Regions from separate parts of the Streptomyces sp. NPDC057302 genome, predicted to be linked through region 2. Evidence: riboswitches for the same ligand, from Rfam matches in the RefSeq annotation. Region 2 holds a riboswitch; the other holds the start of a gene.
The links. Region 2 has a riboswitch for glycine ahead of gcvT (glycine cleavage system aminomethyltransferase GcvT). Riboswitches for the same ligand answer to the same signal wherever they lie in the genome.
Positions count from the first base shown of each region.

Region 1: it holds a riboswitch for glycine, as region 2 does, so the genes downstream of both, gcvP (aminomethyl-transferring glycine dehydrogenase) here and gcvT (glycine cleavage system aminomethyltransferase GcvT) in region 2, are expected to answer to the same signal.

Region 1 is NZ_JBHUZJ010000016.1:6,715-13,611, forward strand. Features, by position in the region: gene ACFUPX_RS14330 (FHA domain-containing protein) at 1-220, shown strand, start outside; gene ACFUPX_RS14335 (MerR family transcriptional regulator) at 263-1,006, shown strand; gene ACFUPX_RS14340 (bifunctional nuclease family protein) at 1,060-1,533, shown strand; gene ACFUPX_RS14345 (MerR family transcriptional regulator) at 1,706-2,341, shown strand; partial or broken gene ACFUPX_RS14350 (DNA polymerase IV) at 2,443-4,009, shown strand; gene ACFUPX_RS14355 (PRC-barrel domain-containing protein) at 3,925-4,305, opposite strand; glycine riboswitch at 4,450-4,547, shown strand; gene gcvP (aminomethyl-transferring glycine dehydrogenase) at 4,756-6,897, shown strand, end outside.
Region 2 is NZ_JBHUZJ010000005.1:38,796-45,692, reverse strand. Features, by position in the region: gene ACFUPX_RS05755 (enhanced serine sensitivity protein SseB) at 50-889, opposite strand; gene ACFUPX_RS05750 (AAA family ATPase) at 954-1,628, opposite strand; glycine riboswitch at 1,782-1,888, shown strand; gene gcvT (glycine cleavage system aminomethyltransferase GcvT) at 2,036-3,175, shown strand; gene gcvH (glycine cleavage system protein GcvH) at 3,234-3,611, shown strand; gene glyA (serine hydroxymethyltransferase) at 3,642-4,904, shown strand; gene ACFUPX_RS05730 (L-serine ammonia-lyase) at 5,064-6,449, shown strand; gene ACFUPX_RS05725 (alpha/beta hydrolase) at 6,472-6,897, opposite strand, start outside.

The sequences.
Region 1 (6,897 bases), on a different contig from region 2:
GAGCGACATCTTCTTGGACGACGTGACCGTCTCGCGCCGTCACGTGGAGTTCCGTCGCCTCGGTGACGGTTCCTTCACCGTCGCCGACGTGGGCAGCCTCAACGGCACGTACGTCAACCGGGAGCGCATCGACTCGGTCGCGCTGTCGAACGGCGACGAGGTGCAGATCGGCAAGTACCGGCTGGTCTTCTACGCGAGCCAGCGGGGCATCGGTATCTGATCCTCCCCCAGACTTCGTCCGGGGGGACCCCCAGGAAGGTCCATGCTTCAAACACCGAGGGGCGGTGCCGGGAACGGCACCGCCGCCGAGGACCATCGGCTGATGAGCATCGGCGCTGTTCTGAACGCGCTGCGTGACGAGTTTCCCGAGGTCACGATCTCCAAGATCCGCTTCTTGGAGTCGGAAGGGCTCATCGAGCCGGAGCGCACGCCGTCCGGCTATCGCAAGTTCAGCCCCCAGGACGTCGAGCGGCTCGCTCACGTCCTGAGGATGCAGCGGGACCACTATCTGCCGCTCAAGGTCATCCGGGAGCACCTGGACGCCCTGGAGCGCGGAGAGCGGGCCCCCCTGCCCTCCCTGGGGCAGCCACGCGAGCCCGGTGACGCCTGGGGCGTGAGTGACGCCGATGAGCCCACTGCCGCCCGCGTGGGCCGTGCCGAGCTGCTGGCCGCCGCCGAGATCGACGAGGAGCAGCTCTCCGACTGGGAGACGTACGGGCTCATCGCGCCGCTGCCCGACGGCGGTTACGACGCGGAGGCCGTGACGGTCGCCGCGCTCGTCGTCGAACTTGGGCGATTCGGTATCGAACCCAGGCATCTGCGCACCATGAAGTCGGCGGCCGAACGTGAGGCCGGGCTTGTCGACCAGGTCGTGGCGCCGCTGCGCCGGCACCGCAATCCGCAGACCAGAGCCCATGCGGAAGCCCGTACGAAGGAGCTCGCGGGGCTGACCGGAAAGCTGCACTCTGCACTGGTGCAGACCGCGCTCGGGGTGCGGTTGCCCTGACTCGGGGGGTGCCCGACTACCCAAACCGGCCGGGCACGTCCTAGGGTTGCTGTGTGAACGAGCTCGACGTCGTAGGTGTCCGGGTGGAAATGCCCTCCAACCAACCGATCGTGCTCCTGCGTGAAGTGGGAGGCGATCGTTACCTCCCCATCTGGATCGGACCAGGTGAGGCGACCGCGATCGCCTTCGCACAGCAGGGGATGGCGCCCGCACGGCCGCTGACCCACGACCTGTTCAAGGACGTGCTGGAGGCGGTGGGACAGGAGCTCACCGAAGTGCGCATCACGGACCTCCGAGAAGGGGTCTTCTACGCGGAACTGGTCTTCGCCAGCGGAGTCGAGGTGAGTGCCAGGCCGTCCGACGCCATAGCGCTCGCCCTGCGCACCGGAACGCCGATCTACGGCAGTGACGGTGTCCTGGACGACGCGGGGATCGCGATTCCGGACGAGCAGGAGGACGAGGTGGAGAAGTTCCGCGAGTTCCTCGACCAGATCTCGCCCGAGGACTTCGGTACCAACAGCCAGTAGTCCCTCGCTCCCGAAGGGGCCCGGCCGACCATTCGGCTAGCCTTTCCCGGCGGTGAGGTACGGCAAACCACTCTTAGGGTGATTATCACTCGGCGTGCCGAGTGTGGCGATCGTTGACGAGCCCCTGGTGACTGCCTACCTTCGAGTGGGCAGGTCAAGGACGGAGGTCGGCGTGAGAAGCAGCGGCGACGGTACGGCGATGGGTGGGCCGTATCCGCTTCACAGCAGCGCGGCCGGTCACTCTCCGCAGAGGCCGATGGCGGTTCAGGGGAGCGTTCAGGGGAGCGGGGACGCCACGTCCGGACAGTCCGAACAGGAACAGATCGGTTACCGGGGGCCGACCGCGTGCGCGGCCGCCGGGATCACGTACCGACAGCTCGACTACTGGGCCCGTACGGGCCTGGTCGAGCCCAGTGTGCGGTCCGCCGGCGGGTCGGGGACCCAGCGGCTCTACAGCTTCCGGGACGTCGTCGTCCTGAAGATCGTGAAGCGGTTCCTCGACACGGGTGTGTCCCTCCAGAACATCCGGACCACGGTCCAGCATCTGAGTGACCCCGGGTTCAAGGACCTGGAGCGGATGACGCTCATGAGCGACGGCGCGACGGTCTACGAGTGCACGTCCCCCGATGAGGTCCATGAGCTGCTCCAGGGCGGCCAGGGAGTCTTCGGGATCGCCGTGGGTGTCGTCTGGCGGGACGTGGAGGCGGCCCTTTCGCAGCTGCACGGGGAGCGGATCGACACCGGGGAGACGCTGGTGCGCCAGAACCCCGCCGACGAGCTCGCGAGGCGGCGCAACAGGGCTGTGTGACGCCTGTGACCCCTGTGACTTCTGTGACCGTGGTGCCCGGAGTTCGGCTGCCAGGTGGCGTTCCCGGTGCGTTGTCAGTGGCGTAGGGCAGCATCAGAGGTGTGAGAACCGCGCCCACGATTCTGCATCTCGACATGGATGCCTTCTACGCGTCCGCCGAGCAGGCCGCGAAACCGAGTCTGCGCGGGAAGGCCGTGGTGGTGGGCGGGCTCGGGCCGCGGGGTGTGGTGGCCACGGCTTCGTACGAAGCGCGCAAGTTCGGGGTGCACTCGGCGATGCCCATGGGGCAGGCGCGGCGACTGGCGCCCAATGCCGCCTATCTGGTGCCGCGCTTCTCGCTCTACCGCGACATCAGCGAGCAGGTGATGGCGCTGCTGCGGGAGCTGTCGCCGCTGGTGGAGCCGCTCAGCCTGGACGAGGCCTTCGTCGACCTGGAGGCGGGCGGGGTGGCCGACGACCAGGCGTCGGCCCTTGTGGTGGGCGAGCGGTTGCGTGCGGACATCAAGGCGGTGACCGGGCTCGCGGGCTCGGTCGGGCTCGCCGCGTCCAAGATGCTGGCCAAGATCGCCTCGGAGGAGGCCAAGCCGGACGGCCTGCGGCTGATAGTGCCGGGGACCGAGCGGGACCTGCTCGCGCCGATGTCGGTGCGGACGCTGCCGGGCGTCGGGCCTGCCACCGGTGACCATCTGCGGCGGGGCGGGATCATGACCGTGGGGGAGATCGCGGAGGCGGGCGAGGACGAGCTCGTCAGGCTGCTCGGGAAGTCGCACGGGAGCGCGCTGTACGCGATGGCGCTGGCGCTCGACGAGCGGCCCGTGGTGGCGGAGCGGGAGTCCAAGTCGGTCAGCGTCGAGGACACGTACGACGTGGACATCCATGACCGGGTGCGGGTCAGGGGCGAGGTGGCGCGGCTAGCCGACCGCTGTGTGGAGCGGCTGCGGGCGGCGGGGCACTCGGGGCGGACCATCGTCCTGAAGGTGCGGCGGTTCGACTTCTCGACGCTGACGCGCTCCGAGACGCTGCGGGGGCCGACGGACGACCCTGGGGTGGTGCGGGAGGCCGCCGCGCGGCTCCTCGAGTCCGTGGACACCACAGGGGGCGTGCGGCTCCTTGGAGTGGGCGTCACGGGGCTCGCCGACTACACGCAGGAGGATCTCTTCGCGCAGGCCCAGGCGCAGGCCGAGACCGAAGCCGCGGAGGTGCTGGAGACGCAGCGGGAGGCGGAGGCGCAGGCGCAGCGGGAGGGCGAGGCGCAGGGCGGGCAGGCCGCGGAGGCTTCGGCGGAGGCCGTGGGCGAGGCAGTGGAGGTGCCCGTGGCGGTCGCCGTGGCCGAGCGGCGTTGGTCCGCCGGGCACGATGTGCGCCATGCCGAGTACGGGCACGGGTGGGTGCAGGGCAGTGGCCTGGGGCGGGTGACGGTCCGCTTCGAGACGCCGGAGTCGTCGGTGCCGGGGCGGGTGCGGACCTTCCGGACGGATGATCCGGAGCTCGAGCCCGCGGAGCCGCTGCCTCTGGTGGGCCCGCCGGGGGAGGGGGCCGGGCAGCGCCCGCCGGTCTGACGGTGGCCCGCGGCGGGGCTGGAGTCAGGTGCTCTCCTGGCCCGCGATCTTGCCGAAGTCCTGGTCCGGCGGCGGTGGCGCCTGCGGAGGCGCGATGTCCAGGCCGTAGTGGTGGTAGAGCTGGAGTTCCTGCTCGGGGGAGAGGTGGCGGCCCACGCCGAAGTCGGGGGCGTCCTTGATCAGGGAGCGCTCGAAGGGGATGCGCAGGGTGCCCTCGCTCGTGACCTCGCTGGGCTCCAGGGGTACGAACGCGTCCCGGCTGAAGAGGCCGGTGCGTATGGCCGCCCACTCCGGGGCGCCCGTGGCGTCGTCGAGATAGACCTCGTCGATCGTGCCGATCTTCGCCCCGTTCCGGTCGAACGCCTTGCGGCCGATCAGGTTGCGCGGATCGATATCGGTCTGCACGGGCCCTCCAACTGGTCGAGGCTTGTCGAAGTGGGGCGTAACTCATCCTTGTTCGTTCGTAATCACTACGAAAGAGCACTTCGGGGCAGGCGGCCACTCGAGGGATCGGCCGCGGTCCTCGCTGGTAGGCTGGCGCTTGGCTGCTGACCCCGTGCGGGAGAGCTCTCCGGTGGAGACACCGGAGGCGCCGAAGGAGCAACTCCTCCCCGGAATCTCTCAGGCCCCTGTACCGCACGGACGAGGTCACTCTGGAAAGTAGGGCGGGCATCGGGCGGGCACGTCCGAAACCTTTCCTCACCGACGGTGAAAGCCGGGACGAAGCCTCTCGCGAGGCAGGGACCGGTGAAGCTCTCAGGTTGAGATGACAGAGGGGGAGGCCGTCCGGGTACCCGCGCCGTGGTGCCCCTCGCAGGTCGCGTCAGACCAGCGTCAGACCAGGAGGCCTCCGCAATGACCGCCACCCCTCGCATCCCGCTCTCGCAGCTCGAGCAGGGCATTCCTTTCGAGCAGCGGCACATCGGCCCCGATGTGGAAGCACGGGCCAAGATGCTCGCGCAGGTCGGATACGGCTCGCTCGACGAGCTGACCGCGGCCGCCGTGCCGGACGTGATCAAGAACGCCGAGGCGCTGAACCTGCCGGGAGCGCGCACCGAGGCCGAGGTGCTCGCCGAGCTGCGTTCCCTCGCGGACCGTAACCAGGTCCTCGATTCCATGATCGGGCTCGGTTACTACGGGACCTTCACTCCGCCGGTGATCCTGCGGAACGTGATGGAGAACCCGGCGTGGTACACCGCTTACACCCCGTACCAGCCCGAGATCTCCCAGGGACGTCTTGAGGCGCTCCTCAACTTCCAGACCGTCGTCGCCGAGCTGACCGGCCTTCCGACCTCCGGGGCCTCGCTGCTCGACGAGGGGACCGCCGCCGCCGAGGCCATGGCCCTGTCGCGGCGCATGGGCAAGGTCAAGGACGGTGTCTTCCTCGTCGACGCCGACGCGCTGCCGCAGACCGTCGCCGTGATCCAGACCCGCGCCGAGCCGGCCGGTGTCGAGGTCGTGGTCGCCGATCTGAGCGAGGGCATCCCGGCCGAGGCCGCCGAGCGCGGTGTCGTCGGCGTACTCATCCAGTACCCGGGCGCCTCCGGTGCCGTGCGCGACATAAAGCCCCTCATCGAGCAGGCGCACGAGATCGGCGCCATCGTCTCCGTCGCCGCCGACCTGCTTGCCCTGACGCTGCTCACCTCGCCCGGTGAGCTCGGCGCCGACATCGCCGTCGGCACCACGCAGCGCTTCGGTGTCCCGATGGGCTTCGGCGGCCCGCACGCCGGTTACATGGCGGTGCGCGAGAAGTTCGCGCGCAGCCTGCCGGGGCGGCTCGTCGGAGTCTCCGTGGACGCGGACGGCAACAAGGCCTACCGGCTCGCGCTGCAGACCCGTGAGCAGCACATCCGTCGCGAGAAGGCCACCAGCAACATCTGTACCGCTCAGGTGCTGCTCGCCGTGATGGCCGGAATGTACGCGGTCTACCACGGGCCCGAGGGCCTCAAGGCCATCGCACGGCGTACGCACCGCTACGCGACCGTGCTCGCCGCGGGGCTCACCGCAGGCGGGGTCGAGGTCGTGCACGACGCGTACTTCGACACCCTGACCGTGCGGGTGCCGGGCAAGGCCGACGAGCTCGTCTCCGCGGCCCGCGAGGGTGGCGTGAACATCCACCAGATCGACGCCGACCACGTCTCCCTGGCCTGCGACGAGACCACCACGCGCAAGCAACTGATCGCCCTCTGGACCGCGTTCGGCGTCGAGGGCGACGTCGAGGCGCTCGACGCGCGGACCGAGGACACGCTCCCGGCCGGCCTGCTGCGCGAGGACGAATACCTCACGCACCCCGTCTTCCACCAGTACCGCTCCGAGACCGCCATGCTGCGTTACCTGCGCAAGCTGGCCGACCGCGACTACGCGCTCGACCGCGGCATGATCCCGCTGGGCTCCTGCACCATGAAGCTCAACGCGACCACGGAGATGGAGCCCGTCACCTGGCCCGAGTTCGGACAGCTGCACCCCTTCGCGCCCGCCCAGCAGGCGCAGGGCTATCTGACGCTCATCCGTGAGCTGGAGGAGCGGCTCGCCGAGGTCACCGGGTACGACAAGGTCTCCCTGCAGCCCAACGCAGGTTCGCAAGGAGAGCTGGCCGGACTGCTCGCCGTACGCGGATACCACCGCGCCAACGGCGACGAGCAGCGCACCGTCTGCCTCATTCCCTCCTCCGCGCACGGCACCAACGCCGCGAGCGCCGTGATGGCCGGCATGAAGGTCGTCGTCGTGAAGACGAGCGACGACGGCGAGATCGACGTCGAGGACCTGCGCGCCAAGATCGAGAAGCACCGCGACGAGCTGTCCGTGCTGATGATCACCTACCCGTCCACGCACGGGGTGTTCGAGGAGCACGTCGCCGACATCTGCGCCTCCGTGCACGAGGCGGGCGGCCAGGTCTACGTCGACGGTGCGAACCTCAACGCCCTGGTGGGCCTCGCCCAGCCGGGCAAGTTCGGCGGCGACGTCTCGCACCTGAACCTGCACAAGACCTTCTGCATC
Region 2 (6,897 bases):
GACACCGACTTGACGTACGGCACCCTCACACACGTACCTGCACATGTCCTTACGCGTGTCCGTGCTCGTGTCCGTGTCCGTGTCCGTGCTCGTGTCCGTGCCCGTGTCCGGCGGCCTGGCCGAAGAAGGGGCGGACCCGCTCGCGCAGCCAGTCGCCGACCGGATCCTGGGCGACGTCGAGCAGCACCAGGTTCACCGGCCAGGCCACCGGCGCGTGGCCAAGGGCCCGGCCCACGGCCTCCATCGGCAGCTCGCGCGCGTTGCCCTCCCAGGAGGTCAGTTCGACCCCGACGAAGAGCGTGGGGTCCTCCCCCTCGACGCTCGCCAGGCAGCGGCGGGCGCTCAGGACGACCCCGGTGGCCTCGAACTCCCGGGCGGCGGCGGCCAGGAAGTCCACCGGGTCCTCCTGCCAGTCCGGCTCGAAGAGGCGTACGCGACCGCCGCTCGCGGGTCCGTCCAGCGGGGTGCGCCCCGCCCGGCAGAGCTCGGCGACGGCCGGCGGCGGCAGCGGGACCCCGATCGTGCCGTCCGGGTTGACCGCGATGCCCAGCTGCGGGGGGAGGCCGCGCGCGAACTCCACGGCGGGCGCCACGGTGCAGCCCATCCGGCCGCCGGTGGCCTGCTGGAACTGCTGCTGGGAGCTGAACACGGGCACGTAGGCCTGGCCGTCGATCTCCATCGTGGGCAGGTCCAGGGTGCCGGTGTCGGGGCCCCCGCCGTTCGGCAGCGGGATCCAGATGTGGCTGCGGCCGAGCACCTCGACTATGCGGGCCCCCGCGGACGCCGGGGCCGCCCCGGGCGTGCCGAGGGCTGCCGCGAGCACCTCTTCGAGTTCGTTGCCCGGCCATCCTCCGTAAGGATGGGCGTGCGCCTGCGCCGGAATGTCCATCGTTCGTAACCCCTGCTCGGTCCCGCTCTGCGTGCGGCACGACCCTAACGTGGCGACCGTCGGCTCAGCCTCCGAAGCCGATCCCCCGCAGCACGCCCGCCGCCGTCCGGTCGAGCAGCACCGCCGAGCCGCAGCCGCGCGGCAGGTCGCCCCGCTCGGCGGCGCCGACCAGGCGGCCGATCGTCCTGCGGTGGCGCGCGAAGGCGTACCTCGACACCCCGCGCCCCCGCGAAAGCTGGCCATCCATGGCGGTGTCCGGCGGCACGTCGAGCAGCAGCAGGTGCAGCGCCGTGCCGCGCCGCGCGGCCTCGCGGGCCAGCCAGCGGCGCACCCAGGCCTGGGTGCCGCAGTCGTGCACCACGACGCTCTCGCCGGAGCGCAGGGCTTTGCGCAGCCCCGCGTAGTGCGCGAGGCGGACCAGGGGGCGGTACACCGCGTACGGCAGCAGGCCCGGCATGCGCCTGGCCCAGCGGTCGCGGGTGTCCTGCGAGTCGATGCGCGGGCCCGCCACGGCCCTGCGCATCAGCGTGGACTTGCCGCTGCCCGGCAGGCCGGAGACGACGATCAGGTCGCCGTCACCGAACATGAGCCGGTGCGGGCTGTGGCCGGTCCGCTGCCGCAGGTCGCGGACTATGGCCACCGGCAGGGGGCCGCAGCTCTCCCTGGTGGGGGCGGCGGCCTGTTTGGGCAGGGCCACCCCTGTGTTGGTCGCGTAGACACTCGTCCTGCGCACCGTGATCGGCCTCCCCATAGCGGTCACGTACCTGCTTCCCGCAGCTTCCCCGGCAAGTGTAAAGAGAAGGTAATGCGGCACAAGGGCATTACTCGACCGGCACTGCCCTGTGACGCGAGCCCGTGCAATGATGTGCCCGCAAACTCCATACAGGCCGTTTGAATCCGCGCGGGAGAGTTCCCGGTCACCGTCGTATCGACGCACCGGGGCGCCGAAGGAGCAAGTCCCTCCCTTGAATCTCTCAGGCCCCGTACCGCGCGGGCGAGGCACATCTGAAAAGCGGGCCGCTCCTGCGGCTCCACCCAAGGTGCAAGTCATGGCCCCTTATACGAGCGGGTCGTGGTGAACCTCTCAGGTTCCGATGACAGATGGGGAGGATCGACCTCGCCCGTCATGCCCTGGGAGTTCCACGTATGAGCACCGCCCCCCGTCTGACTGCCCTCGATGCCGTGCACCGTGCGCTCGGCGCGACCATGACCGACTTCGCGGGCTGGGACATGCCGCTCCGGTACGGCAGCGAGCGCGACGAGCACGTCGCCGTCCGCACCAAGGCCGGTCTCTTCGACCTCTCCCACATGGGCGAGATCACGGTCTCTGGTCCCCAGGCCGTGGACTTCCTGAACTTCGCGCTGGTCGGCAACATCGGCTCCATCGGTGTCGGCCGCGCCCGCTACACGATGATCTGTGCCGAGGACGGCGGGATCCTGGACGACCTGATCGTCTACCGGCTCAGCGAGGCCGAGGCCGAGGCCCCCCAGTACATGGTCGTCGCCAACGCCTCGAACGCGCAGGTCGTGCTGGACGCGCTCACCGCCCGCGCCGAGGGCTTCGACGCGGAGGTCCGTGACGACCGCGACGCGTACGCGCTGCTCGCCGTCCAGGGTCCCGAGTCCCCCGGCATCCTGAAGTCAGTCACGGACGCGGACCTGGACGGCCTGAAGTACTACGCGGGCCTGCCCGGCACGGTCGCCGGTGTCCCCGCGCTGATCGCCCGCACGGGCTACACCGGCGAGGACGGCTTCGAGCTCTTCGTCGCGCCCGGCGACGCCGAGAAGCTCTGGGGCGCGCTGATGGCGGCGGGCGAGCCCGTCGGCCTGATCCCCGCCGGGCTCTCCTGCCGCGACACCCTGCGCCTGGAGGCGGGCATGCCGCTGTACGGGCACGAGCTGACTGCCGGGCTCACGCCCTTCGACGCGGGCCTGGGCCGGGTCGTGAAGTTCGAGAAGACCTCGCAGTCCGACACCTTCGTGGGGCGCGCGGCGCTCGCGGCCGCCGCCGAGCGCGCCGAGACCGCTCCCCCGCGCAAGCTGGTGGGCCTGATCGCCGAGGGCCGTCGCATCCCGCGCGCGGGCTTCTCCGTGGTCGCCGACGGCAGGGTCATCGGCGAGGTCACCTCCGGCGCCCCGTCCCCGACGCTGGGCAAGCCGATCGCCATCGCGTACGTCGACGCGGCGCACGCGGCCCCCGGCACCGAGGGCGTGGGCGTGGACATCCGCGGCACGCACGAGCCCTACGAGGTCGTGGCTCTGCCGTTCTACAAGCGCCAGAAGTGACACCCCGCACAGCAGCCTCGTCCACCAGCACTCCCCCGCGTACAGGAGAATTCAGGTCATGAGCAACCCCCAGCAACTGCGTTACAGCAAGGAGCACGAGTGGCTCTCGGCCACCGAGGACGGTGTGGCGACGGTCGGTATCACCGAGCACGCCGCCAACGCGCTCGGTGACGTCGTCTACGCCGACCTTCCCGAGGCCGGCGCCGCGGTGACCGCGGGCGAGACGTGCGGCGAGCTCGAGTCGACCAAGTCGGTCAGCGACCTGTATTCGCCGGTGACCGGCGAGGTCGTCGAGTCGAACCAGGACGTCGTGGACGACCCCTCGCTGGTCAACTCCGCCCCGTTCGAGGGTGGTTGGCTCTTCAAGGTGCGCGTCTCGGAGGAGCCGAAGGACCTGCTCTCCGCGGACGAGTACACCGAGTTCTCCGGCAGCTGAAGCCCCCCGAAGACCCCTAGGGACCACCTGATGTCGCTTCTCAACACCCCTCTCCACGAGCTGGACCCGGACGTCGCCGCCGCCGTCGACGCCGAGCTCCACCGCCAGCAGTCCACCCTGGAAATGATCGCCTCGGAGAACTTCGCTCCGGTCGCCGTCATGGAGGCCCAGGGCACGGTCCTCACCAACAAGTACGCCGAGGGCTACCCCGGCCGCCGCTACTACGGCGGCTGCGAGCACGTCGACGTGGCCGAGCAGATCGCGATCGACCGGCTCAAGGAGCTGTTCGGCGCCGAGTACGCCAACGTCCAGCCGCACTCCGGTGCCTCCGCCAACCAGGCCGCCCTCTTCGCGATCGCCAAGCCCGGCGACACGATCCTGGGCCTGGACCTGGCGCACGGCGGCCACCTCACCCACGGCATGCGCCTGAACTTCTCCGGCAAGCAGTTCAACGTGGTCCCGTACCACGTCGACGAGGCCGGTCTGATCGACATGGCCGAGGTCGAGCGCCTGGCCAAGGAGAGCAGCCCCAAGGTCATCATCGCGGGCTGGTCCGCCTACCCGCGTCAGCTGGACTTCGCCGAGTTCCGCCGGATCGCCGACGAGGTCGGCGCGTACCTGTGGGTCGACATGGCGCACTTCGCCGGGCTCGTCGCCGCGGGCCTGCACCCCAACCCGGTGCCGTTCGCGGACGTGGTCACCTCCACCACGCACAAGACGCTCGGCGGCCCGCGCGGCGGCATCATCCTGGCCCGCAGCAAGGAGTTCGCCAAGAAGCTGAACTCCGCGGTCTTCCCCGGCTTCCAGGGCGGCCCCCTGGAGCACGTGATCGCGGCCAAGGCCGTCTCCTTCAAGATCGCGGCCTCCGAGGAGTTCAAGGAGCGCCAGCAGCGCACCCTGGACGGCGCCCGCATCCTGGCCGAGCGCCTGGTGCGGGACGACGCGAAGGCCGTCGGCGTCGACGTCCTGTCCGGCGGCACGGACGTGCACCTGGTCCTGGTGGACCTGCGCAACTCCGAGCTGGACGGCCAGCAGGCCGAGGACCGCCTCCACGAGGTCGGCATCACGGTCAACCGCAACGCGGTCCCGAACGACCCGCGCCCCCCGATGGTCACCTCGGGCCTGCGGATCGGTACGCCCGCGCTCGCGACCCGTGGCTTCCAGGAGGACGACTTCCGTGAGGTCGCCGACGTCATCGCCGAGGCGCTGAAGCCGGGCGACGTGGACACGGAATCGCTCAAGGCCCGGGTCTCGGCCTTGGCGGCGAAGCACCCCCTGTACCCCAACCTGTAGCAGTTTCGTACGCTTTACTTCGTACGAATCTTCGGGGCACCGCGCACACTGGACAGTGAAGACAGTGAGTGCGGTGCCCCGGCTCATGCCCAGCTTTTCGTAGTTCTCTGCACCACCCCGGCAGACAACGGCGTCTACCAACCACCATTGGAGTTTCTCGTGGCCCTCTCGGTCTTCGACCTGTTCTCGATCGGCATCGGCCCGTCCAGCTCCCACACGGTCGGTCCCATGCGCGCCGCCCGCATCTTCGCGAGCCGCCTCAAGAACGAGGGCCTGATGGCCCACACCACCGCCATACGGGCCGAGCTCTACGGCTCCCTCGGCGCGACGGGCCACGGCCACGGCACCCCCAAGGCCGTCCTGCTCGGCCTGGAGGGCGAGTCGCCGCGCACGGTGGACGTCGAGTCGGCCGACGCCCGTGTCGAGGAGATCAAATCGGGCGGCCGCATCAACCTCCTCGGCATGCACGAGATCGACTTCGACTTCGACGAGGACCTGGTCCTGCACCGCCGCAAGGCCCTGCCGTACCACGCCAACGGCATGACGATCTTCGCGTACGACCGTGAGGGCGCCCTCGTCCTGGAGAAGACGTACTACTCCGTGGGCGGCGGCTTCGTCGTCGACGAGGACGCGGTGGCCGGCGAGAACCCGGTCGTGCCGGACGACACGGTCCTCAAGCACCCCTTCCGCACCGGCGACGAGCTGCTGCGCCTGGCCGAGGAGACCGGCCTCTCCATCTCCGCGCTGATGCTGGAGAACGAGAAGGCCTGGCGCACCGAGGCGGAGATCCGCGAGGGTCTGCTGGACATCTGGCGCGTGATGCAGGCGTGCGTGTCGCGCGGCATGTCCCGCGAGGGCATCCTGCCGGGCGGCCTCAAGGTCCGCCGCCGCGCGGCCAACTCGGCACGCCAGCTGCGCGCCGAGGGCGATCCGCAGGCCCGCGCCATGGAGTGGATCACGCTCTACGCGATGGCCGTGAACGAGGAGAACGCCGCGGGCGGCCGTGTCGTGACCGCCCCGACGAACGGCGCCGCGGGCATCATCCCCGCGGTCCTGCACTACTACATGAACTTCGTGGCCGGCGGGTCCACCCAGGAGGAGCGGGAGGACGGCGTGGTCCGCTTCCTCCTCGCCGCGGGCGCGATCGGCATGCTCTTCAAGGAGAACGCCTCGATCTCCGGCGCCGAGGTCGGCTGCCAGGGCGAGGTCGGCTCCGCCTGCTCGATGGCGGCGGGCGCCTTCGCCGAGGTGCTCGGCGGCAGCCCCGAGAAGGTCGAGAACGCGGCCGAGATCGGCATGGAGCACAACCTCGGCCTGACCTGCGACCCGGTCGGCGGGCTCGTCCAGATCCCGTGCATCGAGCGCAACGGCATGGCGGCGGTGAAGGCCGTGACCGCGGCGAAGATGGCGATGCGCGGTGACGGCAACCACAAGGTGTCCCTCGACAAGGTCATCAAGACCATGAAGGAGACCGGGGCGGACATGAGCGTGAAGTACAAGGAGACGGCGCGGGGCGGGCTCGCGGTGAACATCATCGAGTGCTGAGCCTCTGATCCCCGCGCCTCCGTCAGCAGGTGGCGTCGGGGCGGACCGGCTTCAGGTCGGTGAGGTAGGCGTCGACGGCCTTCGTGACGCAGGCGTTGCTGCGGCCGTACGCGGTGTGGCCCAGGCCCTCGTAGGTCAGGAGCATGCCGCCGGGGAACTGGTCCGCCAGGCTCTCGGCCTCCTCGTACGGGGTGGCAGGGTCGCCGGTGGTGCCGATCACCAGGACCGGGGGGACGCCGGGTGCGTGGACCTTGTGGGTCTTGTGGGGGTGCTGGGTGTCTGTGGGCCAGTCCTCGCAGGTGAGTTCGTCGGTGACGCTGGTGGTGCCGTAGACGCCTGCCGCCTTGTCGGCGGGGGCCAGGGCGTTCCAGTAGGGGCGGGCGCTCCGGGGGTGCGGGGTGTCCAGGCAGCTCACGGCGACGATGGCGGCGTCGCTGTTGTCGGTGTC